One region of the Bradyrhizobium sp. B120 genome, then DNA from elsewhere that is predicted to be linked to it. Evidence: predicted binding sites of a transcription regulator. Region 1 holds the regulator's gene; each other region holds the start of a gene.
What was found. The regulator LexA, encoded in region 1, represses DNA repair genes until DNA is damaged. The targets are predictions, from matches to a motif close to TGTTCNNNNTGTGTTCNG.
Positions count from the first base shown of each region.

Region 1 (7,746 bases):
CTCGGGCTGGTGGCGCTGGTGCAGATCGGGCTGCCGAACCTGCTGGCGTCACCAGATCATTCGGCGACCGCACGGGTAGCGCTGTGGGGCGGGCGCGAGCTCACGATGCTGATGCTGGCCTCGCTGGTCGCCGGGCTCGCGACGACGCCCTACGCCGCGTTCCATTTCCACCGCGTGACGCCCTACGGGCTGCTGGCGAACCTTGCGGCGATGCCGGTGGTGTCGGCGGTCGTGATGCCGGCCGGCCTGCTCGGGCTGCTCGCCATGCCGTTCGGCTTCGACGGCGTGTTCTGGGCGATCATGGGGTTCGGCATCGACTGGATGATCCTGGTGACGCAATGGGTCGCCGCGCTGCCGGGCGCGGTCGGCCGGATGGCGGCGTTCGGAATCGGGCCGATGGTCGTGGCAAGCGCGGGCCTCATCCTGCTCGGGCTGTTGCGGACGCCGCTGCGTTGGTCGGGTGCCGTGCTGCTGGTGGTGGCCTCGGTCTGGGCGGTGCGGGTGCCGCAGCCGGACGTGCTGGTCTCAGCCGACGGTCGCAACGTTGCGGTGCGGGGCGGCGACGGCCGGCTGCATCTGATGCACAGCGCGAAGGACGCATTCCTCGTCAAGGAGTGGCTGGCGGCGGATGCCGACGCGCGGACTGCGACGGACTCGTCGCTCGGCGAGGGCGTCTCCTGCGATCCGAGCGGCTGCGTGACGCAGGGTCCCGGCGGCGCCTTCGTCGCGCTGGCGAGCCGGCCCGAGGCGCTGGCCGACGACTGCGAGCGTGCGGTGCTGATCGTGAGCGCGCGACCGGCGCCGAAGGATTGCGCGGCCTCGGTGATCGATGCCGAGCGGTTGCGGCGCCACGGCGCGCTGGTGCTGCGGCGCATCAGGGACGGCTACGTGATCGATGCGGTCAAGCCCGGCGGGATCGACCGGCCGTGGTCACCGGCGGTCCCCGGCGACGGCGAGAGTGAGACCACGCTGCGCACGCCCGCGACCGCTCCGCGGCCCGCCGTCGACGCGACGCCGGCCGAAACCGATTTGCAGGGCGATGATTAACCGTTGTCGGGCGAGGGCCCGGTCGGCAGCTCGAACAGGCCGAGATGGTATTCGTCGGAGTCAGGGCCGGCGTCGGGCTTCTTGACGAGGGTGAAGGAAGCCTCGGGGAATTGCTCCCAGACCTTCAGGTCGTCAGCCGTCACCGTCAGCCAGCCGAACCGGAACATGTAGCGGCCCGGCTCCGTGACGCGTCCAGCCTTTTGCCATGTGACCTTGTCGACCACCACGCACGTCCTCCGTGCCCGATGATGCGCCAAGGCGCGTGTCGACGCAATTCTCCAGCTGCGCCCCGGAACCCGGCGTCCGGGGTCGCTCGAAATCGCTTAGGTCATCCGCCGCCGGACAGCTCATTCCGCGGCGACGATGCGTTCAACCCAAAAACAGCGACGCAAATGCGGAGGGCCGCCGCTCCACCACCTTCGGCTTCTGCTCGACCGGCGGATGCAGTGCCGGCAATTGCAGCACGCTGACGCGTTGTCCCTCGACCAGCTGGGTCACCAGCACATGGCTGCCGTCGGGGAATTCGACCGCGTCATGATGGCGATCGGGAACGTCGGGCTCGACTTCGTTGAACACGCCGACGCGGAAGTTCATCGTCTTGGTCCAGATCCAGCGGCTGTCGTAGCGAACGTTCTCGGCGAAAGCGAGCTCGGTGCCCGGCAGCATGCAGACCGCGACAGTGGGATCGGTCTCCGAAGCAAAGCCGCGGGTCGACGTGCCGCGGAAAGTCGTGGTGATCAGCGTCTCTCCAACAATGGCGGGGCGCGACGCCACGGCGTGCAGACTATAGTCACACATCGGATGGCTCCTCTAATCGAGGTAGCGACCCGTGCCTCTCCTTGAGGCATAGGGCCTCTACCAGAGTGGACGATAGCGAACGAGTGTCTCCTCGTTTCTGGGCGATTGTACGACTGGTCGCCCAACGCTCCCGATCACAAACACGCGACGCTGCGTGAGAGGTATCGGAGCGCATCGGGCAAACAGCACGTTGCGCTATCATTCAAGGAACGATCCGATGTGTTGCTCGTTCCCCGCCGCCGCAAGTATTTGAAATTCAGTATTTGCGATAGAGGCCGATCAGCTTGCCCTGGATGCGGACCCGGTTCGGCGGCAGGATGCGCACTTCATAGGCGGTATTGGCCGGCTCCAGCGCGATCGATGCGCCGCGGCGGCGGAAGCGCTTCAGGGTGGCTTCCTCCTCGTCGATCAGCGCCACCACGATGTCGCCGGTGTTGGCGACGTCGTTGCGCTGGATCAGCGCCATGTCGCCGTCGAGGATGCCGGCATCGACCATCGAGTCGCCGCGCACTTCCAGCGCATAGTGCTCGCCGGAGCCGAGCATGTCGGGCGGTACGCTGATGGTGTGGCTGCGGGTCTGCAGCGCCTCGATCGGCGTACCGGCGGCGATCCGGCCCATCACGGGGACCGCGACCGGACGGTTGCCGTCGTCCTCGGCGATCGGCGGCGAGCTGGTGCGCTTGCCGAGGGTGCCTTCGATGACGCTCGGCGTGAAGCCGCGGCGGCCGTTGCCGCCGCCAGCCGAGAGTTCGGGCAGCTTGATGACTTCGATGGCGCGGGCGCGGTTGGGCAGGCGGCGGATGAATCCGCGCTCTTCCAGCGCAGTGATCAGGCGGTGGATTCCGGACTTCGAGCGCAGGTCGAGCGCATCCTTCATCTCGTCGAACGAGGGCGGTACGCCGGCCTCTTTCAGACGTTCATTGATGAAACGCAGAAGTTCGTACTGTTTGCGCGTGAGCATCTCGAGTATTCCCCCGGTTGGTAGCGTCGTTCGATTCCGAGACTCTTCAGGTAGGCCTGCAGGCGGGGCCTGACCTCAGGAGCACGGTGCTCATCACAAGCGCTCCCTCGCGGCCTCCCATTTGTACACACCAGTACTCGAAACAAATCATGAACGGACACTATATGTTCGATATGTGTTCCGCAACCACTTAATTTCCGGTGAACGCATCCGGCGAGCGCTCAAGCGATGCGGTCTGCGCCGTCACTCGGGCAGTGTCAGGATCTCGCATTCGCTGCCTTTGACGGCGGCAGGCGCAAACGGCGGACGCACGAGAAGTGCCCGTGCCGCAGCGAGATTCCCGAGCAGCGACGAGTCCTGCTGTGTGACCGGCGTTGCGATCAGCGTGCCGTCCTCGCGCGCCTCGATGCGTGCGCGCAGATAGTCCTCGCGCTGGTCGTTGGCGGCGAGGTCGCGGCCGAGCAATGCGCTCTCGCGGCGATGACGAACAGCTTTTCGGCCGCTCAGTGCCCGAATCAACGGCACCAGAAACAGGAAGGCGCAGACATAGGAGGACACCGGATTGCCGGGCAGGCCGATCACCCGCATTGCGCCGAGCCGGCCATGCATCATCGGCTTGCCGGGTCGCATCGCAATCCGCCAGAACGCCATCTGAACGCCCTCGGCCTCCAGCGACTGCTTGACCAGGTCGTGGTCGCCGACCGAGGCGCCGCCGGTCGTGATCAGGATGTCGGCACCGGTCTCGCGCGCCCGGCGGATGCCGGCGGTGGTGGCTTCCACCGTGTCGGCGGCAACCCCGAGATCGACGGTCTCGGCGCCCTCGGCGCGCGCCAGTGCCCGCAGCGCGTAACCGTTGGAATAGACGATCTGGCCGGGCCCGGGCGTCGCGCCCGGCATCACCAGCTCGTCGCCGGTCGCCAGCACCGCGACCTTCGGACGACGGTGCACCGCGAGGTCCGGATAGTTCATGGCGGCCGCCAGTGACAGCGCGCGATCGGAGAGGCGGCTGCCGGCGGCGAGCAGCACGTCGCCTTCACGGAAGTCGACGCCGGCCGGGCGGATGTGCCGTCCGGCGGCAGCTGGCTCGGTGATCGTGATGTGGTCGCCGTCGACGGCGGTGTCTTCCTGGATGATGACGGCGTCGGCGCCATTAGGGATCACGCCGCCGGTGAAGATCCGCACCGCTTCGCCGGCGCCGACCGTGCGCTCGAACGGCCGGCCGGCGGCGACTTCGCCGATCACCTTGAGCCGGACCGTCAGATCACCGGCGTCGGCCGCGCGCACGGCATAGCCGTCCATCGCCGACATCGGCTGCGGCGGCTGGGTGCGCAGCGCGGCGAGGTCGCGCGCCAGGGTGCGGTGGTAGGCGGCATCGAGCGCCACCATCTCCTCCGGCAGCGGTTCGGCGCCGGCGAGGACGGCGGACAGGGCATCGGCAACCGGCATCAGGGCCACGCTCGGAGCTCCTTCAATCCTAATGTTCAATACCAAGTGCAGTCAGAGCCCGCGCCACGTCATCCGTCGATGTCACGTGGATGGCATGAAGGCCGCGCGCCCGCGCGCCCTCGATGTTGGCGGCCAGGTCGTCGAAGAACAGGATCCGCGACGCCGGCACGCCGATGGCTTTTACCACATGATCGTAGGCCTCGGCGTCGGGTTTCCGATGGCCGATCGTCGAGGACAGGAAGACGGTGCGGAAATGGCTGAGCAGCTCGGCATGGATGACCGAGAAATGCGCGACGTGGGCCGGATTGGTGTTGGAGAAGGCGTAGAGCGGCATCCGCTTCGCGGCGGTCGCGAGCAGGGGGGCGATGCCCGGCATCTCGCCGGTGAAGATCGCATTCCAGCCTTCGAGGAACTGCGCATCGGTGATGTCGATGCCGAGCGTCCGGCGCAGATTTGCGAAGAACGCCGCGTCGTCGATCCGGCCGATCTCGTGATGCTTGAAGCTGTCGTCGACGACAAATCGCGTGGCGAGGTCGGCCGGCGCGCAGCCGGCATGCTGCGCCCAGTGCGCCATCACCTTCTCGAAGTCGATGTCGAGCACGACGCGGCCGATATCGAACAGCAGCACGTCGACGGAATCGGGAGAGAGTTGCGAGGTCATTGCGTGAAACCGTGTACGAGAATTGCGGGCGGGCGGCAATGTCCCCGATTTGTGCGGCAGGCATGCGACGACGGTGGCGGGGTGTCGTCCCTGCGAAAGCAGGCTCACGGCCACGCCAAACTTTCAATTCCGCGCTTCTCAGGGTGACGGTGATAGAGACGAACTCGAGATCTCCCCAATCGTCGTCCTGGCTTTCGCCAGGACGACACCGAATGTGTGGCGCGGCCTGCATCCCGTCGTCCCTGCGAAAGCAGGGACCCATAACCACTGGGGCGTGTTGTTAAAGAGGGCCGTGGCCCCAGCGTCGCGCAACGATCACCTTCGGTGGTTATGGGTCCCGGCTCAAGGCCGGGACGACACCGAATTTGTTGCACGATCCGTGAAAAGACACCTGCCGCTAGGGCGTCAGGACCACACGACTTCACCGTCCGCATTGCGCGCTCTCGTCAGTCCCGCACGCAGCGTCCAGCGCATCTCGACCCACGTTCGTGGCGACCGCGAAGCGCCCCTCGATCGACTTGCAGGCTGCCGGGCAGACCTCTCACATCCTGGACAGCGCCAGGCCAAGGTAGGCGATCAGCGCGCCGGTGCTGAGGATGACGACGACGAGCGCCTGCTCTGAACGTGCCTGCAGGGTTTTTCGGCTCACGGCGATGACGCTCCATCCTTCAAGATCATGCTGTCCAACTAACGTCGGCTGATATCCGTTCCGGTTCCTGCCCGGGAACTTTCATCAATGTCGGCTGCCTCGGCATGGCGCGTCTCGTTGCAGGCCAGAAACGCGCAACGCCGCCCGCATTGAAATAGGACGGGCGACGTTGGTTCTAGCCCCAGGAGGAATGGCAAAATCCTGACGTTATGGATACGCGCGAGCGAGCAATAAGGTTCAGTCTTCGACCCGTATGAATCCGGTAACTCCGAAGGAACAAAGGAAAGCGCCGGGGCGAGGTCTAGGATGGTGTGACCAAGTTGCTCTGGCCTCAGCGTGTACCCCCTCGCTGGGGCCCTTCTTTGAGCAGCGATCTCGATGAGCGCGGCTAGCAATGCAAGCCGGCCCCGATGCGGACTCACCGTTCGCCCAGATCGATCTGCGTCAGAATACCCTGCCGCAGCGCGAGGCGGACCAACTCGATATCCGTGCCGACGCCGAGCTTGTCCTTGATCAGGGAATGCAGGTTCGCGACTGTCTTGGGGCTGAGATGCAGTGCCTCGGCGATCTCGTCGGTGGTCTTTTCCGCAAGCAGCATGCGCAGCACCTCGAACTCCCGCGCGGTCAGGAGGTCGGCGGCTGCGCTCTCGCCGGCGAGGTGGCTGAGCGCGAGTTCGTGGTCGATGTCCGGGCTGATCGCGATCTTGCCCGACAGCGCGTCCATCACGGCGTGCACCAGCGTCTCCGGCGGGCTGGTCTTGGTGACATAGCCGCTCGCGCCGGCGCGGATCGCCTGCACGGCAAACGCCGCGTTCTGGTGCATGGTGAACACCAGGATCTTTGCCCGCTTGTCCCACTGCCTGAGGCGCCGGATGGCCTCGATGCCGCCGATGCCGGGCATCGACAGGTCCATGATGACGAGGTCGGGCCCGGTTTCCTTGTAGAGGCGGTAGGCCTCGACGCCGTCGGAGGCTTCGGCGACGACCGAGAGGCCCGGCTGCTTCTGCAGCATCGCCCGGTAACCCTCGCGAACGACGGCGTGGTCGTCGACCAGCATGATGGTTCGCACCGTATTGCTCATGCGGCGCGTTCCACAAATGCGGCCTCTCGGCCGGCCGCGACGGGAACGCTGACACGGAGCGACGAGCCGTTGGGCTGTCCGGCCTCGAAGCTCAGCCGCCCGCCGAGCGCGGCGACCCGCTCGCGCATGCCGAGCAGGCCCATGCCGGACTTCACTTGAGGATCGCTCTGGGGATCGCCGGGCCTGCCATCATCGTCGATCGCGAGCATGATTTCGCTGCCGCCGCCGGCCGAAGCCGTCTCGCGCATCTCAAGCCGCAGCATGACGCGCGTGGCGCCGGCGTGCTTGGCGGCGTTGGTCAGCGCCTCCTGCGCGATGCGATAGAGGTTGGCGCCGGTCGAGGCGGGGATGCGCTCGAACGATCCCGATACGGCGATCTCGAACCGCGGCTGTCCCCGGCTGCGGCCGTTCCAGCCGGCGATCAGGCCCTCCAGGCTGGCCGCAAGGCCGAGTTCGTCGACATCGGGCGGGCGCAACCTGAAGAGGGCGCCGCGCAACGTCTCCATCATGTCGGTCGCGGTCCGCGCGATGCCGTCGCATTCGGCGAGCAGAGGCGGGCAATCCTGGACCGCGGTCAGGCGCGCCGAGGCGGCGAGCGCGCGGATCGCCGCCAGCGATTGCCCGAACTCGTCGTGCAGCTCGCGCGCCAGATGCCGGCGCTCCTCGTCCTGCACCACGATCAGTTTCTGCGTCAGCGCGTTGCGGTCGGAGAGCGCGGTGGCGAGGCGCTCGGCGAGCTGATTGAAGACGTCGCCGATCGCCGACAATTCGGCGAGGTCGAACGGCGGCAGGCGCGCGGTGAGGTCGCCAGCGGCGATCCGTTCAAGCCCGTCGCGGATCAGCCGCGTCGGACGCAGCGCACGCGACAGCGCCGCATAGACCAGCGCGCAGAGCAGCGGCAGCGCGAGCATCAGCACCGTCATCAGCCGGCCGGCGTCGTGCCAGGCCTCGGTCGTCAGCACAGCCGGATCGACCCAGACCACGGCCTCGCCGATCGCCTGGCCGCGCGCAATCACCGGGCGCACGGTCTCCCGGCCGGGATCGAACAGGCGGCGATAGAGCGCCGCGAAGGCTTGCGGCGGCGCGGCCGTATCGGTCTGCGT
Region 1 is NZ_CP185242.1:4,681,770-4,689,515, reverse strand. It holds gene ACOIX3_RS21430 (ComEC/Rec2 family competence protein) at 1-1,047, shown strand, start outside; gene ACOIX3_RS21425 (hypothetical protein) at 1,044-1,271, opposite strand; gene ACOIX3_RS21420 (hypothetical protein) at 1,417-1,845, opposite strand; gene lexA (transcriptional repressor LexA) at 2,102-2,806, opposite strand; gene glp (gephyrin-like molybdotransferase Glp) at 3,050-4,261, opposite strand; gene ACOIX3_RS21405 (HAD family hydrolase) at 4,281-4,913, opposite strand; gene ACOIX3_RS21400 (response regulator) at 5,981-6,643, opposite strand; gene ACOIX3_RS21395 (histidine kinase) at 6,640-7,746, opposite strand, start outside.

Region 2 (7,746 bases), 4.2 Mb from region 1:
CGGCGGCAGCGGCGCGGGCGCTTCGCAGGGCCGCGTCGTCAACGGCGCGCTGGTCGCCTCCTCCTACACCGCGACCACCACCACCTCGAAGAAATCCGAGACCATCCGGATGGTGCTGGCGGGTGGCGGCATCAAGGAATCCACCATCGAGCCGGAGCCGCCGGTCGATGCCGACCGCCTGCCGGTCTCCGACGCGCAGAAGAAGAACGTGTTCGATCCGATGACCGGCTCGTTCCTGCGCGCGCCCGGCAATGCCGAACTGATGAGCCCGGATGTCTGCCGCACCGGCGCCGGCGTGTTCGACGGCCGCATGCGCTACGACCTCAAGCTCGATTTCAAGCGGGTCGAGATCGTGAAAGCCGAGCGCGGCTATCACGGCCCGGCGCTGGTGTGCGCGCTCTATTTCGTGCCGGTTTCGGGCTACATCCCGGATCGCCCTGTCATCAAATATCTCGCCGCCCAGCGCAACATCGAGATCGCCTTCGTGCCGATCGCGGGCACCCGCCTCTTGGTGCCGTTCCGCATGACGATCCCGACCCCGCTCGGCCAGGCCATGCTGGAAGCCACCTCGTTCGTCACCACCGCCGCGCCGCCGCGCGTGGCGAAGACGCAGTAGGGGATCGATCCGCCGGCTACGCTGTCCGACCGTCATCCTGAGGAGCGCGCAGCGCGTCTCGAAGGATGCACGGCCCGGCCGGTGGCCGTCGATCCTTCGAGACGCGCGCAAAAGCGCGCTCCTCCAGCGACAAAGGCGAAGCCTTTGCGCGGGGATGACGGGTCAGGGAGGGCGACTTGTCAGGGAATGCAACAAACGTCACCGGAATCCAGTTGACTCTTGCCCGCTTCTGATTCGACTCGCGCGCCTCTGGAATTTAAGGAATTCAGTCCGCATATCCTGTGCTTGTGGAGCCCTCTCAAACTTGATCTAGTGCCGCCGCCGTCAGCCTGCCCGAGATGTTGCGGTGAACGTTTCAGGTCTGGAATGGAGTCACCGATTCGGGCGCGATTCGTTCTAGACTCGTTCCGAAGTTTAAGGGCGGCGCAGAAGGCGTCGCATTGTGAGACAGATTCGCCTCAGATGATGCCCATGATCGATCAGTTTCCGGATTTCCGCGTCATTGCGAGGAGCGCAGCGACGAAGCAATCCATCGTGCCGACGCGCACGCGAAATGGATTGCTTCGCTTCGCTCGCAATGACGGCTGACAGCCGCCGGACAATAGAAGAAACACCTGCAAAATATGGCTTTCTCAACTTCGTTCGGAAATGACCGCGTGCCCGGCGCAGGCGTCACTGCGGTGCTGGGGCCGACCAACACCGGCAAGACGCATCTGGCCATCGAGCGCATGCTGGCGCATTCGTCCGGCCTGATCGGGTTGCCGCTGCGGCTGCTCGCGCGCGAGGTCTACAACAAGGTCGCGGCCCGCGCCGGCGTCGACAATGTCGCGCTGATCACCGGCGAGGAGAAGATCAAGCCGAAGGCGCCGCGCTTCTGGGTCTCGACCGTGGAAGCAATGCCGCGCGATCTCGATGTCTCCTTTCTCGCCGTCGACGAGATCCAGATCGCCGCCGATCTCGAGCGTGGTCACGTGTTCACCGATCGCATGCTGAACCGCCGCGGCCGCGACGAGACGCTGCTGCTCGGCGCCGCGACAATGCGGCCGATCATCGAGCGGCTGTTGCCGGGCGCCTCGATCGTCACGCGGCCGAGGCTGTCGCAGCTCGAATTCGCCGGCGACCGCAAGATCACGCGGCAGCCACGTAGAACCGCAATCGTCGCGTTCTCCGCCGATGAGGTCTACGCGATCGCCGAGTTGATCCGCCGCCAGCATGGCGGCGCGGCCGTGGTGCTGGGCTCGCTCTCGCCCCGCACACGCAATGCGCAGGTCGAGATGTTCCAGAACGGCGATGTTGATTACCTCGTCGCCACCGACGCGGTCGGCATGGGCCTCAATCTCGACGTCGATCACGTCGCCTTCGCCTCCGACCGCAAATATGACGGCTATCAGTTCCGCCGGCTGACGCCGGCCGAATTCGCGCAGATCGCCGGCCGCGCCGGGCGTGCCACGCGCAACGGCACCTTCGGCACCACGGGCCGCTGCGCGCCGTTCGAGCCGGAGCTCGTCAACGCGCTGCAGAACCACACTTTCGACAGCGTCAAGATGCTGCAATGGCGCAACGCCAGGCTGGATTTCGCCTCGCTCGGCGCCTTGCAGGTGTCGCTGGCGCTGTCGCCCAATCATGAGGCACTGACGCGGGCCCCGGTGGCCGAAGACCTCCGCGTGCTCGAACATGTCGCGCGCGACGCCGAGGTGCGCGAATGGGCGCATGGGGCTAAAGCGGTGGAGCGGCTGTGGGAGGCCTGCCAGGTTCCGGACTACCGAAAGCTGGCGCCGGCCGCCCATGCCGAACTCGTGACCACGCTGTATGGCTTCCTGATGCAAAAGGGTCGTATCCCTGACGCATGGTTTGGCGCTCAGGTCGACCAGGCCAACCGGACCGATGGCGATATCGACACGCTATCGGGCCGGATCGCGCAGATCCGGACCTGGACCTTCGTTGCCAACCGGCCCGACTGGCTCTACGACCCGGACCACTGGCAGGGGATCACGCGCGATCTCGAAAATAAATTATCCGATGCGCTGCATGAACGGCTCACGGAGCGTTTCGTTGACAGGCGGACCAGTGTATTGATGCGCCGCCTGCGGGAGAACTCAGTTTTGAATACGGAAATTGGCAAGACCGGTGAAGTGATCGTGGAAGGCCACGTGATCGGCCGGCTCGATGGTTTCACCTTCGCACCTGATGCGGCCGAGGCCGGCAGCGACGCCAAGGCGCTGCAAGCCGCCGCCCAGCAAGTGCTGGCGCGCGAGATCGATACGCGTGCCGAGAAACTGGGCGCCGCCCCCGACGAGCAGTTCGTGCTGACCTCCGACGGCACCATCCGCTGGACCGGCGATGCGGTGGCCAAGCTGGTGGCCGCCGACGACGCGCTGCATCCGCGGTTGCGCATCATTTCCGACGAGCGGCTGACCGGCGCCTCGCGCGAGGCCGTGCAGACCCGACTCGATCTCTGGCTCAAGACGCATATCGAAAAGCTGCTCGGGCCGCTGTTCGAACTGTCCAAGGCCGAGGATATCCAGGGCATCGCCCGCGGCATCGCCTTCCAGCTCGTCGAGGCGCTCGGCGTGCTCGAGCGCAGCAAGATCGCCGCCGAGATGAAGGATCTCGACCAGCCCTCGCGCGCGGCGCTGCGCAAATACGGCGTGCGCTTCGGCGCCTACCACATCTACTTCCCGCAGCTCTTGAAGCCTGCGGCGCGCTCGCTGGCCTCGCTGCTATGGGCCGAGAAGCAGAGCAATGTCGACATGGGCGCGCTGTCGAATGTGCAGCATCTCGCCTCCAGCGGCCGCACCTCGTTCCCGGTCGACAAGGCCCTGCCGCGCGACGGCTATCGCGTGCTCGGCTATCGCCAGTGCGGCGAGCGCGCGGTGCGCGTCGATATTCTCGAGCGGCTCGCCGATCTGATCCGCCCGGCGCTGGCCTGGCGCGAGACCTCGCCGGGCGAGAAGCCCGCTGGCGCGTTCGATGGCCGCGGCTTTGTCGTCACCCAGGCGATGACCTCGCTGACCGGCTCCGCCGGTGAGGATTTTGCCTCGATCCTGCGCGCGCTCGGCTACCGCATGGACCGCCGTCCGCCGCTGCCGCCGAAGGCTGTCGAGATTGCGCCTGCCGAGGCCACCGAGACCGTCGCTGCGGAGACGCCGTCGGCCGAGGCGATATCCGATGTCGCCGCAGACGCGCCGGTCGATGCCGCCGCTGAGGTGGTGGCCGATGCGCCGGAGGCCGCCGCTGCGCCCGAGGCCGAAGCTGCCGTCGAGCAGCCGGTATCGGGCGATCCCGCGCCGTCCGCCGCGCTGCTGCCCGATGTCGGATTCGCCGAGGTGGTTTCGAGCGAGGCGACGCCGGTTGTCATCGAGGCCCAGCCCGAGCCCGCGGCCGAGGTTGCCGCAGAGCCTGCCGCTGTCGCCGAAGAACCCGCGCCTGAGGCGCCCGCTGCTGAAGTTGCGGCAGAGCCCGCACCTGCCGTGGAAGCCGCTGCGGAGACGCCGACTGAGGCGGTTGCCGCAGAGACGCCGTCAGAGTCCGCCGCCGATGCGCCCGCAGAGATCGCGAGCGCTGACGCTGTGCCCGCCGAGGCCGCTCCCGCCGCCGCGGAGACACCGGCCGAGCCGCAAATGGTCGAAGTCTGGCGGCCCGGCGGCCGCTCCGACGAGCGCCGTCCGCATCATCGCGGTCACGACCGCAACCGCGGCCGCCACCAGAACAAGCCCGCCGAGGGCGCACAGGCCGCGGAGGGCGGCGGCGAGGGCGAGAAGCGCGAGCATCATCGCCGGCCGCGCCGTCACCAGGATTTCCGTGTTCCGCGCCCAGCGGCGCCCGCTGACGGCGCTGCGCCGGTCGCTGCCGCGCCTGCCGATGGCGCGCCGCGCGAGGACAAAGGCCAGCGCCGCGAGCGCTTCGAGGGCAAGGGTCGCGATGAGCGTCGCCGCGACAACAAGTTCGGCGGCGGCGATCGCAAGGGCGGCGATCGTGACCGCGGCGGCCGCGATTTCGGCAAGGGTGGCCGCGACAAGCGCGAAGGCGGCCCGTCGCATCGGCCCTACGCGTCGAGCGCGCCGCGCGAGCGCGACCGTCCGATCGATCCGAACTCGCCATTCGCCAAGCTCGCTGCCCTGAAAGAGCAGCTCGCCGGCCGGAAGGAATAATCCAACCCCTTGGTCTGATGCTTGGACAGACAGCGGCTCGACAAATGGCTGTGGCACGCGCGCCTGGTGAAGGCTCGCACTAGCGCGGCTGAACTCGTCGCATCAGGTCATGTCCGCATCAACGGCACGCGCGAGAAATCGCCGGGCCATGCCGTGAAGGCGGGCGACGTCATCACCGTCGCCCTCGACAACAGCGTCCGTGTGCTGAAGGTAACAGGCTTTGCCGAGCGGCGCGGCGATGCCAGTTCGGCGCGCGTGCTGTATGAGGATTTGCAGGCCGGCAATTTGCAAGCAGGCAAGGAGTAGTTATCTAGCGGTTGCTATCTCAATTTGGGGTGGCAGGCGCGTGAGAATACTGGCGTTTTTCAGGTGCGGCTTCTCTTGCGGCCCCGGTATTCCTGCGCTACGCAACCCCAGAAAAATCGATCGTTCCGGAGTTTTGGATGACCTACGTCGTCACTGAAGCCTGCATCAAGTGCAAATATACCGACTGCGTCGAGGTCTGCCCCGTCGATTGCTTCTACGAGGGCGAGAACATGCTGGTCATCCATCCTGACGAATGCATCGATTGCGGCGTGTGCGAGCCCGAATGCCCGGCTGACGCCATCAAGCCGGACACCGAGCCGGGGCTGGAGAAGTGGCTCGAGGTGAACACCGAGTATGCCAAGAGCTGGCCGAACATCACCCAGAAGAAGGACTCGCCCGAGGACGCCAAGGAGTGGGAAGGCAAGGAAGGCAAGTTCGAGAAATATTTTTCTCCGAATCCGGGCAGCGGCGACTGATTCGCTAGCGTTTGCCCAATAACCGTCGGACTACCCCGATAGGGGCGAGACTGGACCCGCGGCGGCCTCCGTTCGGCCGCCGATTTAACCCTAATGACGGACATATGACCTGAGGATGCCCTGTTATGCCCGGAATCGGGCGTAAACCATTGATTTTTGCGGAAAATGTGCTATATCTGCACCATTACAGGCCAAGAACCCCCTGCCATGCGTACCTTGTGGCTTCGAGGTTCCCGCAAACATCGAACAGGGGCGTGGCAGTTTCCGCGCGCAGGCTGTGTCACAGAAAACGCGTAAAAAGAGTGCTTCAAAGACGACAAAGAAAGCCGCTGTCGTTGCTCGCAGCGCAACCAAGGGCCGTGCCAAGGCGCCCGTGAAGGGGGCCAAGAAGGCGGCGGCTGCAAAGTCCTCAAAGAACAAAAGAAGCGTGATGCCAGAAAAGACTGCCAAGACTGCCGCGAAAGCGGCAGCTGCGAAGCCCGCTGCTGCGAAGGTCGCCCCCAAGACTGCTGCTGTCGCGCCGAAGCCGGCCGCCCCGAAGACTGCCGTCCCCGCCGCTGCTCCGAAGGTTGCCGCCAAGCCGGCCGCCGCGCCGCGCGTCGAGGAGCCGAAGAAGGTCGTGACCCAGCGCCAGGGCTTCAAGGCCAACGAATTCGTCGTCTATCCCGCTCACGGCGTCGGCCAGATCCTGGCGATCGAGGAGCAGGAGATCGCGGGCGCCAAGCTCGAGCTGTTCGTGATCAATTTCATGAAGGACAAGATGACGCTGCGCGTCCCGACGGCGAAGGTCGCCAATGTCGGCATGCGCAAGCTGTCGGAGCCGGCGCTGGTCAAGAAGGCGCTGGAGACGCTGAAGGGCCGCGCCCGCGTCAAGCGCACCATGTGGTCGCGCCGCGCCCAGGAGTACGAAGCGAAGATCAATTCGGGCGACATCGTCGCGATCGCCGAGGTGGTCCGCGACCTCTATCGTTCGGAATCGCAGCCCGAGCAGTCCTACTCTGAACGCCAGCTCTATGAAGCGGCGCTCGACCGCCTGTCGCGCGAAATCGCGGTTGTCCAGCACTCGACCGAGACCGAGGCGATCAAGGAGATCGAAGGCCAGCTCGCCAAGAGCCCGCGCCGCGGCGCCAAGGCCGAAGCCGAGGGTGAAGGCGAGGGCGATGCCGACGGTGAGGATGCCGATACCGATGGCGACGATACCGCCGTCGAAGACGAAGCCGCCTAAGCAGCGTTGCAAGATTTCGAAAGGCCCGGTCGAGAGACCGGGCTTTTTGTTTTTGGACGAAATGTCGCGCGCGCCGCTGCACCTCTCCCCCTGTGGGAGAGGTCGGATTGCATCGTCAGATGCAATCCGGGTGAGGGGTGAGGTCTATCCGTCGACGGCAGTCCCTCGAGAGACCACGACCCCTCACCCGGAGCGCATTCCGCTGCGCTGCATGCGCTCCGGCCTCTCCCACAAGGGGAGAGGCGGTCGCAATATGCGGACGGCGCCGCGCGACCTTGCATATCGCCCCGTCGCAATCGCCCCTTGGCTGATCGCCGCGACTCATGACGTGCTGCGCCACGCTGGCGGCGAGATCGCGGAACCGGCGAGGGGCGCGGCATGCTTGCAGGACGGTCGCTGGGGCGTGGTTACGACTGGCTGTGGACGGCGTTCGCGGTCTCGACGTTCGGCACCTGGGTCGCCTTCGACGCCTTCCCCTGAGACACCGTTCTCGTCGCTGGTTCCAAGGTAGCATTCGTAGTCCGGATTGCACTCCGCTCCATCAGGGCTCCAGCAGCTACTTCACCCGCTGCTTCTCGAGCTTGCGCGCTAGCGTCCGGCGGTGCATGCCGAGGCGGCGCGCGGCTTCGGAGATGTTGAAATCGGTCTCCATCAGGGTCTGGTGAATGCGCTCCCATTCCAGCGTCTTGATCGAGGTCGGCCGCGCCCCGACCTCGATGGCGGCGTTGCCTTGCGCTTTCAGGAACGCGGCCTCGATGTCGTCGGTGTTCGACGGTTTTGCCAGATAGTGGCAGGCGCCGAGCTTGATCGCCTCCACCGCGGTCGCGATGCTGGCAAATCCGGTCAGCACCACGATCAGCATGTCCGGATCATGCGCGTGCAGCGCTTCGACGCAGGCGAGGCCCGATGCGCCGCCGGCGAGCTTCAGGTCGACGACGGCATAGCCGGGCGATTGCTGCTCGAGCAGCTCGC
Region 2 is NZ_CP185242.1:482,032-489,777, forward strand. It holds gene ACOIX3_RS02250 (DUF3108 domain-containing protein) at 1-616, shown strand, start outside; gene ACOIX3_RS02255 (helicase-related protein) at 1,240-4,767, shown strand; gene ACOIX3_RS02260 (RNA-binding S4 domain-containing protein) at 4,789-5,073, shown strand; gene fdxA (ferredoxin FdxA) at 5,211-5,549, shown strand; gene ACOIX3_RS02270 (CarD family transcriptional regulator) at 5,980-6,774, shown strand; gene ACOIX3_RS02275 (response regulator transcription factor) at 7,331-7,746, opposite strand, start outside.
Region 2: a site for LexA is predicted at 1,009-1,026, ahead of ACOIX3_RS02255 (helicase-related protein). Genes of this name have one in related genera too.

Region 3 (7,746 bases), 1.7 Mb from region 1:
TGCACGACAACGCGCTTGCCCCCGATGCGAGCGGCGATGCGGTCGATCAGCGCCGAGATCTCGTCATTGTCGTGCACTGTGGTGTCGAGGTCGCGCTGCTGCTGCACCACGATCTCGGTACGCCCTGCGGCGAGGCGAATGAGATCGAAGCCGAAGCCGGGATCAAGGGGATCGTTGAGCGCATCGAGCCGCTCGCGGAACAGGCGGTCGATCATCTCCGGCCGCGTCACCGGACGCCCGGTCTCGACCATGATCGCGCGCACCGCGCCGTCGGTGCGGAAGAAGCTCGCTTCCAGCTGCCGCGCGCCCTTGCCCTGCTTGTCCATCGCCGCAACCAGCGTCTTGGCAAGGCTCGAGAGCGTCAGCGCGATCACGGTATCGGTCGCGATGGGTTCGGGGAAACGTTTCTCGACGATGTAATCGGGCAGCGGCTTGCGCGGGCTGATCGGGGCATCGCCCTGCCCGAGCGCGTGGCCGAGCAAGGTGGTGAAGGCCGAGCCGAACCGCGCCGAGATCTCATGCGGCGCGCGCGAGGCGACATCGCCGATGGTCTTCAGGCCGGCGCGGCGCAGGCCGGTGGTGACGGCAGGATCGGCGCCGAGCGCCGACACCGGCAACGGGCCGACCGCCTCCGCCTCCGCGCCGTCCGCGATGATCTGCCCCGAGGTATAACGCGTCAGCGTGCGCGCCGCGATCGAGGTGCCGGCAATCGCGGCACTGACGGCAAAGCCGCGCCGGCTCAGCGCGCCGGTCGCGATCTGCAGCAGCGCGCGCTCGCCACCGAACAGATGCGCGCAGCCGGTGATGTCGAGGAACAGCCCGTAAGGCGGATCGAGCGCGACCAGTGGCGTGAAGCGGTCGCACCAGTCGGCGATGTCGTTCAGCGTCTTCAGATCGGCAGCGGGGTCGGCGTCGTAGACCGTAAGCTCCGGGCAGATCGCCCGCGCATTGGCGAGCGGCAGCCCGATCGACAGCCCGGCCCGCACCGCCGCCTCGTCGATCGCGTGCAGCAGGATCGCGTTGTGGTCCTTTGCGACGACGACGCTGGGGAGAAGGTTGCTCAATCCATTCGTGAGGGACGCATCAGCGGACGGGTTCCCTCCCCCCTTGCGGGGGAGGGCTAGGGAGAGGGGTAAGCCGCATACGCCGGTGTCCGTGGTACCCCTCTCTCCAACTCTCCCCCGCAAGGGGGGAGAGAGCCCTGCCAATGTGCTCGCCTCACTTGAAGGTTCATCCACCTCATGCCCATCAGCTTGCGAGGCGATGTCCTGCGCGAGCTTGCGCTTGATGCGGTCGATGGGCAGGCGTGGCAGCCACAGGCTGAGGATACGCCGACGGTTCACTGAATTGGCACTCATCACACTTCCATTCCATGATCCATCGCCCGACCGGGCCATGACGATTGCGCACGAGCTCGGCCTCGAAGCGCGACGCGCCCCAGGCGCTTGCGGCATTACCCGGCGGCGAATGCGCCGCGCGCACGATCCAGCGCGTCTCCGCGGTCGAGGGGATCGGCGTCGCCGCGATCCGCAGCAGCAGCGCGGTGACGCCGGAGGCTTGCGCGGCCAGGGTCAATTTGCGGCTGGCGACGAGATCGAGCTGGCGCGCATGGCCCCAGATCTCGAGCACGACAGCGCCGAGCGCATCGCAGGCGAGCGCGTCGGCCGCGGTGCGCAGCCCGCTGTCGACATCGGCGGCACGCACGGTGACCAAGAGGCGCGGATCGAGGCCGATCTCGGCGAGCCCGCGCATCGACAGCGCACCGTTTTCGCGGTCGGAAAAATCCTGCCGCACCCAGACCAGCGGCTTGCGCGCTGATATCCGCCCGGCGAGCCCCGCGATGAAGCCGGTCGCCGCGCCGCCTTGATGGCCGGCCGCGAACACCTCGTGCAGCGCGGCCGGCGCAAGCCCGCCGCGCAGCATCGCGTCTGCGCTCGTGTGGCCGAGCGCGATGCGGTTCGGCATCGCCGCCTCCGATGGCGCCTCGATGCGCGCGATGCTTCCGCGCAGAGACGCAAGCGTACCCGTGCGTGCGCCGTTCATTGCGCCGCTCCTTCCCAACCAAAATTTGAGGTCGTCACTGACCAGAACAGAGAACCAGGGACTGGCTCATTTGTTCATGATATGTTCTAATATAAAGCTAACAGGGCCCGCGGAGTCAATCGGATTGGTGAGTTCATCGATTCATGAGTGGAATCAATGGGATTCAGCAGCCGCCAAAACCGGACGCAACCTGATCTCCCGCACGCCAGGTGCACTGGCCCCGAAAATGGCGACGTGACGGAAACGGAGCAATCGTATGCGTATCATCGTGCTCGACAACGACACCGATTTCGAGGGCTGGCGCAAGGCCGCGCGACGATTGGCGTTGAATGACGTGAAGCCTGCGGAGGTCACATGGACCGTACGCAAAGACGACGAACTGCCGTCAGCATCCTGCGTGAATGACTTGCCTGACATGCCGCAGGCGCGGTTCAACGTGACAGCCATATTCGTCGAGCTCGCAAAGACCGCGATCCTGCATCGCAATGACGCGCGCTTCGCCCTGCTCTATCGCCTGCTGTGGCGGCTGCGCAGCCGTCACGATCTGCTCAGCGCGACTGATGACCCCGACGTCGCCGAGATCCACGCGATGGCGCGCGCGGTCTATCGCGACATCGACAGGATGCACGCCCAGCTCCGCTTCCGCGAGATCGGCCGCGAGCGGACGGCGCATTACGTCGCCTGGTTCGAGCCGGAGCATCGCATCGTCGAGTTCGCCGCGCCTTTCTTCGCCGGCCGCTTCGCCGACATGCCGTGGTCGATCCTGACCCCCGACGTTTGCGCGCATTGGGACGGGCACGCGATCTCGATCTCGCCGGGCGTCGCCAAATCCGAGGTGCCGAGCGAGGATCGGCTCGAGGAGGCCTGGCGGCGTCATGACAACGGCCTCTTCAATCCCGCGCGGCTGAAAGTGATGGAGATGCCGCAGGCCTATTGGAGGAACCTGCCCGAGGACTCGATCATTAAGCCGCTGATCGAAGACGCCATGCGCATGACCAGTGGCCCCTTTATCGCACGCAAGACAGCCGAGCCGCGGAAGCCGCAGGATGAGCCGATGGCCCGTAAGCAAACTCACGACACGCAAGTTCACGATGCGATTGCTGCCTTGCGCGAAGAGGCCGCCGATTGCCGCGCTTGCCCGCTATGGAAGGACGCAACCCAGACCGTGTTCGGCGAAGGGCCGCAAAGCGCGACGCTGATGCTGGTCGGCGAGCAGCCCGGCGACAAGGAAGATCTCGCAGGCCATCCCTTTGTCGGACCGGCCGGGCAGATGCTCGATCGCGCGCTTGAGGACGCCGGCATCGCGCGCGCCAAGGTCTACATCACCAACGCGGTGAAGCACTTCAAATTCGTGCCGCGCGGCAAGATCCGGCTGCACCAGAAGCCGGGCACGCCGGAGATCCGCGCCTGCCGTCAGTGGTACGCGCGCGAGCTTGACGCGATCAGGCCGGAACTCGTGGTGGCGCTCGGCGCCACCGCAGCGCAGAGCGTGCTCGGCAAGATCACCCCGATCAACAAAAACCGCGGCCGCCTGATCGATCACGACGGAACCAAGGTGCTCGTCACCGTACATCCGTCCTACCTGTTGCGGCTGCCCGACGAGAAAGCCAAAGCGCTGGAATATCAGCGCTTTATTGACGACCTGAAAATTGCCGCAGATCAGTTGCGCAATCCAGCCCGCGCGGCCTGAGTTGCGCCAAACCGGCGGAACCAGGGACCACACTTCAACGTGAAATTGCTTCTGGACGCTGACAAATACCTACAACCTTTAATTGATCCGTGGTACTGTGACGTGTTCCATAGGTATCGGGCGTCATGTTCACGCCATGACGTACCTGAGGCGGGCGCGCTGCGCGGTTTGCTAGCCCCAATCGTGCGGCGCGCCACCTCATCTCGCAATCCTCCCCTCCTCACTCACCTGCTCGCAGCACGCGCCGGATGGCTGGTGACGAGCGTCGTGGGCGTCCGGGTAGAGACTTGTAAAATATCTCTAAGCTTTTGATCGTTGAGGATTGGCCGACGGGGCGTTGCTCAGGTCGTTTCGTGCGTCCCGTATGATGGCGAAGGACGACTGCAGAAACAGAGCGGCAATGACGACCGCCACGACCAAGTCGGGCCACGGCGTTTGCGTCCAGGCAACCAGCAGTGCGGCGATCACGACCGCGACGTTACCGATGGCATCGTTGCGGCTGCCGGCCCGTGCCGCGCCTACTTCTTGAACTTAGCCTGGCCCGACCTCCCTTCGGCGGTCTTGATCGTGAGGGTAATCGTCGCACCGGTTGGGATCGGATTCTTCGCGTCCCCCTTGAGAGAGTTCTCGCCTTGGGGTGCAAGGGTGACTGTTTCACGGGTCTGTCCGCCGGCTATCAGGACGGCGCCGACATACCCCTTGGTCGACACCGGCTTGGCCTTGAAAGCCTCGAAGACGTTGATGGTGACCGTGTTGCCCGACGTCAGAAGTTCGGCATCAATGCCGGCCACGTCGAGCATCAGGCCGCCGTTCGGCCCCTTTTCGTAGTCCTCGGCGGAAACCGGCGTCGCAAACAAGATCGATGCGATCACCAACAGCACGTATTTCATGACATGGCTCCTTCCCGGGCGGATGGGTTCGATTGCGCGCTGGACGGCTCTTCCCGCCGGAAGAGGACGTAGAGCGCCGGCAGCACTAGCAGGGTGAGGATGGTCGACGAGATGATCCCGCCGATGACGACGGTCGCCAGCGGTCGCTGGACCTCCGCGCCGGCGCCGGTCGCGATTGCCATCGGAACGAAACCGAGCGAGGCGACGAGCGCGGTCATCAGGACCGGCCGCAGCCTGGTCAACGCACCTTCACTGACCGCCTCGACCAGGGGCCTGCCTTCGCTGCGCAGCCGTTCGATGAAGGTGATGATGACCAGACCGTTGAGCACCGCGACGCCGGACAACGCGATGAAGCCGATGCCGGCACTGATCGAAAGCGGAATCCCGCGCAACAGCAGCGCCGCGACGCCGCCGGTCAGGGCGAGCGGGACCCCGCTGAACACAAGCAACGCGTCGGGAACCGATCCCAGGCTCATGAAGAGCAGGAGGAAGATCAGAAGCAGCGCGAACGGCACGACCACCGTCAGGCGCTGCGTCGCCGAGACGAGCTGCTCGAACTGGCCGCCCCACCCGATCCAGTAACCGGGCGGGAGTTTAACCTTTGTCACGATCTGGTTTTGGGCATCGGCGATGAATGAGCCGAGGTCGCGACCCCGCACGTTCGCGGTGACGACGATCCGCCGTTTGCCGTCCTCGCGGCTGATCAGATTTGGCCCCGGCGCCAGATCGATCTGGGCAACTTCCGAAAGTGGCACGTAGCGCATCTGAGCGAGCGGCGAGTTGCCCCACAGGGCCGGCGTCGCCTTGGTCTGGCCGTCGGTCGGCGGCAACGGAACGGGCAGCGACTTGATCGCCTCGATGTCGGAGCGAAGCTCTTCCGGTAGCCGTACGACGATGTCGAAGCGCCGGTCCCCCTCAAACACGCGACCGGCGCTCTTGCCGCCGACAGCGATCTCCACCAGATTTTGGACGTCGCTGACGTTGATCCCGTAACGCGACAGCGCCTGACGATTCAGCTTGACGGTAAGCACCGGCAGCCCCGTAGCCTGCTCCGTCTTGACGTCCTCGGCGCCCCGGACCTTCTGCATGATGGCCTGGACCTTCGCGGCGGCCTGGACGAGTTCGCTCAGATCGTCGCCGAAGATCTTGACTCCCACATCGCTCCGGATCCCGGACACCGTCTCGTTCATGCGCTGCTGGATCGGCTGCGAGAATCCATAAGCGTTTCCGGGGACGTCTTCGGCCGCCGCCTGGATGTCGGATACGACTGCGGCCTTCGGCTTGCCGGGATCGGGCCACTCCTTCCGGGGCTTCAGCATCACGTAGCCGTCGGAGCCGGACGGTGGCATCGGGTCCGTTGCGACCTCCGCCGTCCCCGTGCGCGCGAAGACCTCTTTCACTTCCGGAAGGGTCGCGAGCCTCCGCTCGACCATGGCCTGCATCTCCACCGATTGCGTCAGGCTGGTTCCCGGGATGCGGATCGCCTCGAAGGAAACGTCGCCTTCGTCGAGACTGGGGATGAACTCGGTGCCCATGCGCGATGCGGCTATCCCGCAGACCACGGCCAGGAGCGCGGCGATGACGGCGACGCCGGATCTGTTCCGGATCGAGGCCGCGAGCAGCGGCGCGTAAACGCGCCGCGCGCCCCTCATCAGGAGATTCTCATGTTCGGACATCTTGCCGCTGACGAGCAGGGCGACCGCGGCAGGTACGAAGGTGACTGACAGGATGCTGGCGCCCGCGAGCGCCATCAGCACGGTCAGCGCCATCGGCGTAAACATTTTTCCCTCGACGCCGGTGAGCGTCAGGATCGGCAGATAGACGATGGCGATAATGAACGTTCCGAACAGGCTGGGGCGGACCACCTCTCGCGATCCGGCGAGGATGGTTTCGAAACGCTCGCGACGATCGAGCGGGCGACCGAGCCGGTGTTGCTCCGCCGCCAGCAACCGCAAGCAATTCTCGACGATAATGACCGCGCCGTCGATGATGATGCCGAAATCGATCGCGCCCAGACTCATCAGGTTGGCGCTGACGCGGTTCTCCACCATCCCGGTGATGGCGAACAGCATGGACAGCGGGATGACGCACGCGGTCGCGATGGCTGCCCGGAAGTTTCCAAGCGTCAGGAACAACACAACGACGACCAGCAGAGCGCCTTCGGCCAGATTGCCCTGAACGGTCTCGATTGTCGCCTCGACCAGGCGGGCCCGGTCATAGACGGCGTGGGCGATCACACCCTCCGGCAGCGTCCTCCCGATCTCCTTGATCTTGGCCGCGACCCGCTGCGCCACGGTACGGCTGTTCTCGCCGATCAGGAGCATCGCGGTGCCCAACACGACTTCCTTCCCATTCAACGTCGCCGCGCCCGTGCGCAGGTCCTTGCCTTCCCTGACGTCGGCGACGTCGGATATCCGGACCGGAACGCCGTTCCGCGAGCCGATCACAATCTCCTTGAGTTCGTCGCTGGTTCCGACCTGGCCGGGGGTCCGGACGAGATACTGTTCGCCGTTGCGCTCGATGTAGCCGGCCCCGACGTTTGCGTTGTTCGTGGCCAGGGCCGCCATCACGTCGCGGAAGCTGATCTTGTAAGCCATCAGTTGCGCCGGATCGGGCAGCACGTGGAACTGCCTCTCGAATCCGCCGACCGTGTTGACCTCGTTGACGCCGGCCACCGTCCGCAATTGCGGCCTGACGATCCAGTCTTGGATGGTTCGCAGGTCGGTGGCCGTGTAGGGCTCGCCGTTCGCCTTGCGGGCCTCGGGCCTGGCTTCGACCGTGAACATGTAAATCTCACCCAGACCGGTGGACACCGGCCCCATCGCGGTATCGATGCCGGAGGGCAATTGATCCCTGACCTGTTGGATTCGCTCGTTGACCAACTGCCTGGCGAAATAGATGTCGGTGCCGTCCTTGAAGATGACCGTGATCTGGCTGAGCCCGTAGCGGGATTGTGACCGCGTGCTTTCAAGGCGCGGCAAGCCGCCCATCGCGGTCTCGACCGGGAATGTGATGCGCTGCTCAACTTCGAGGGGCGAGTAGCCGGGCGCGCGGCTGTTGATCTGGACCTGCACGTTCGTGATATCGGGGACGGCATCGATCGGTAGGCGCGTGAAATTCCAG
Region 3 is NZ_CP185242.1:2,975,436-2,983,181, reverse strand. It holds gene ACOIX3_RS13575 (Y-family DNA polymerase) at 1-1,358, opposite strand, end outside; gene ACOIX3_RS13570 (ImuA family protein) at 1,249-2,043, opposite strand; gene ACOIX3_RS13565 (UdgX family uracil-DNA binding protein) at 2,300-3,733, shown strand; partial or broken gene ACOIX3_RS13560 (cation transporter) at 4,034-4,234, opposite strand; gene ACOIX3_RS13555 (hypothetical protein) at 4,252-4,623, opposite strand; gene ACOIX3_RS13550 (efflux RND transporter permease subunit) at 4,620-7,746, opposite strand, start outside.
Region 3: a site for LexA is predicted at 2,115-2,132, ahead of ACOIX3_RS13570 (ImuA family protein). Genes of this name have one in related genera too.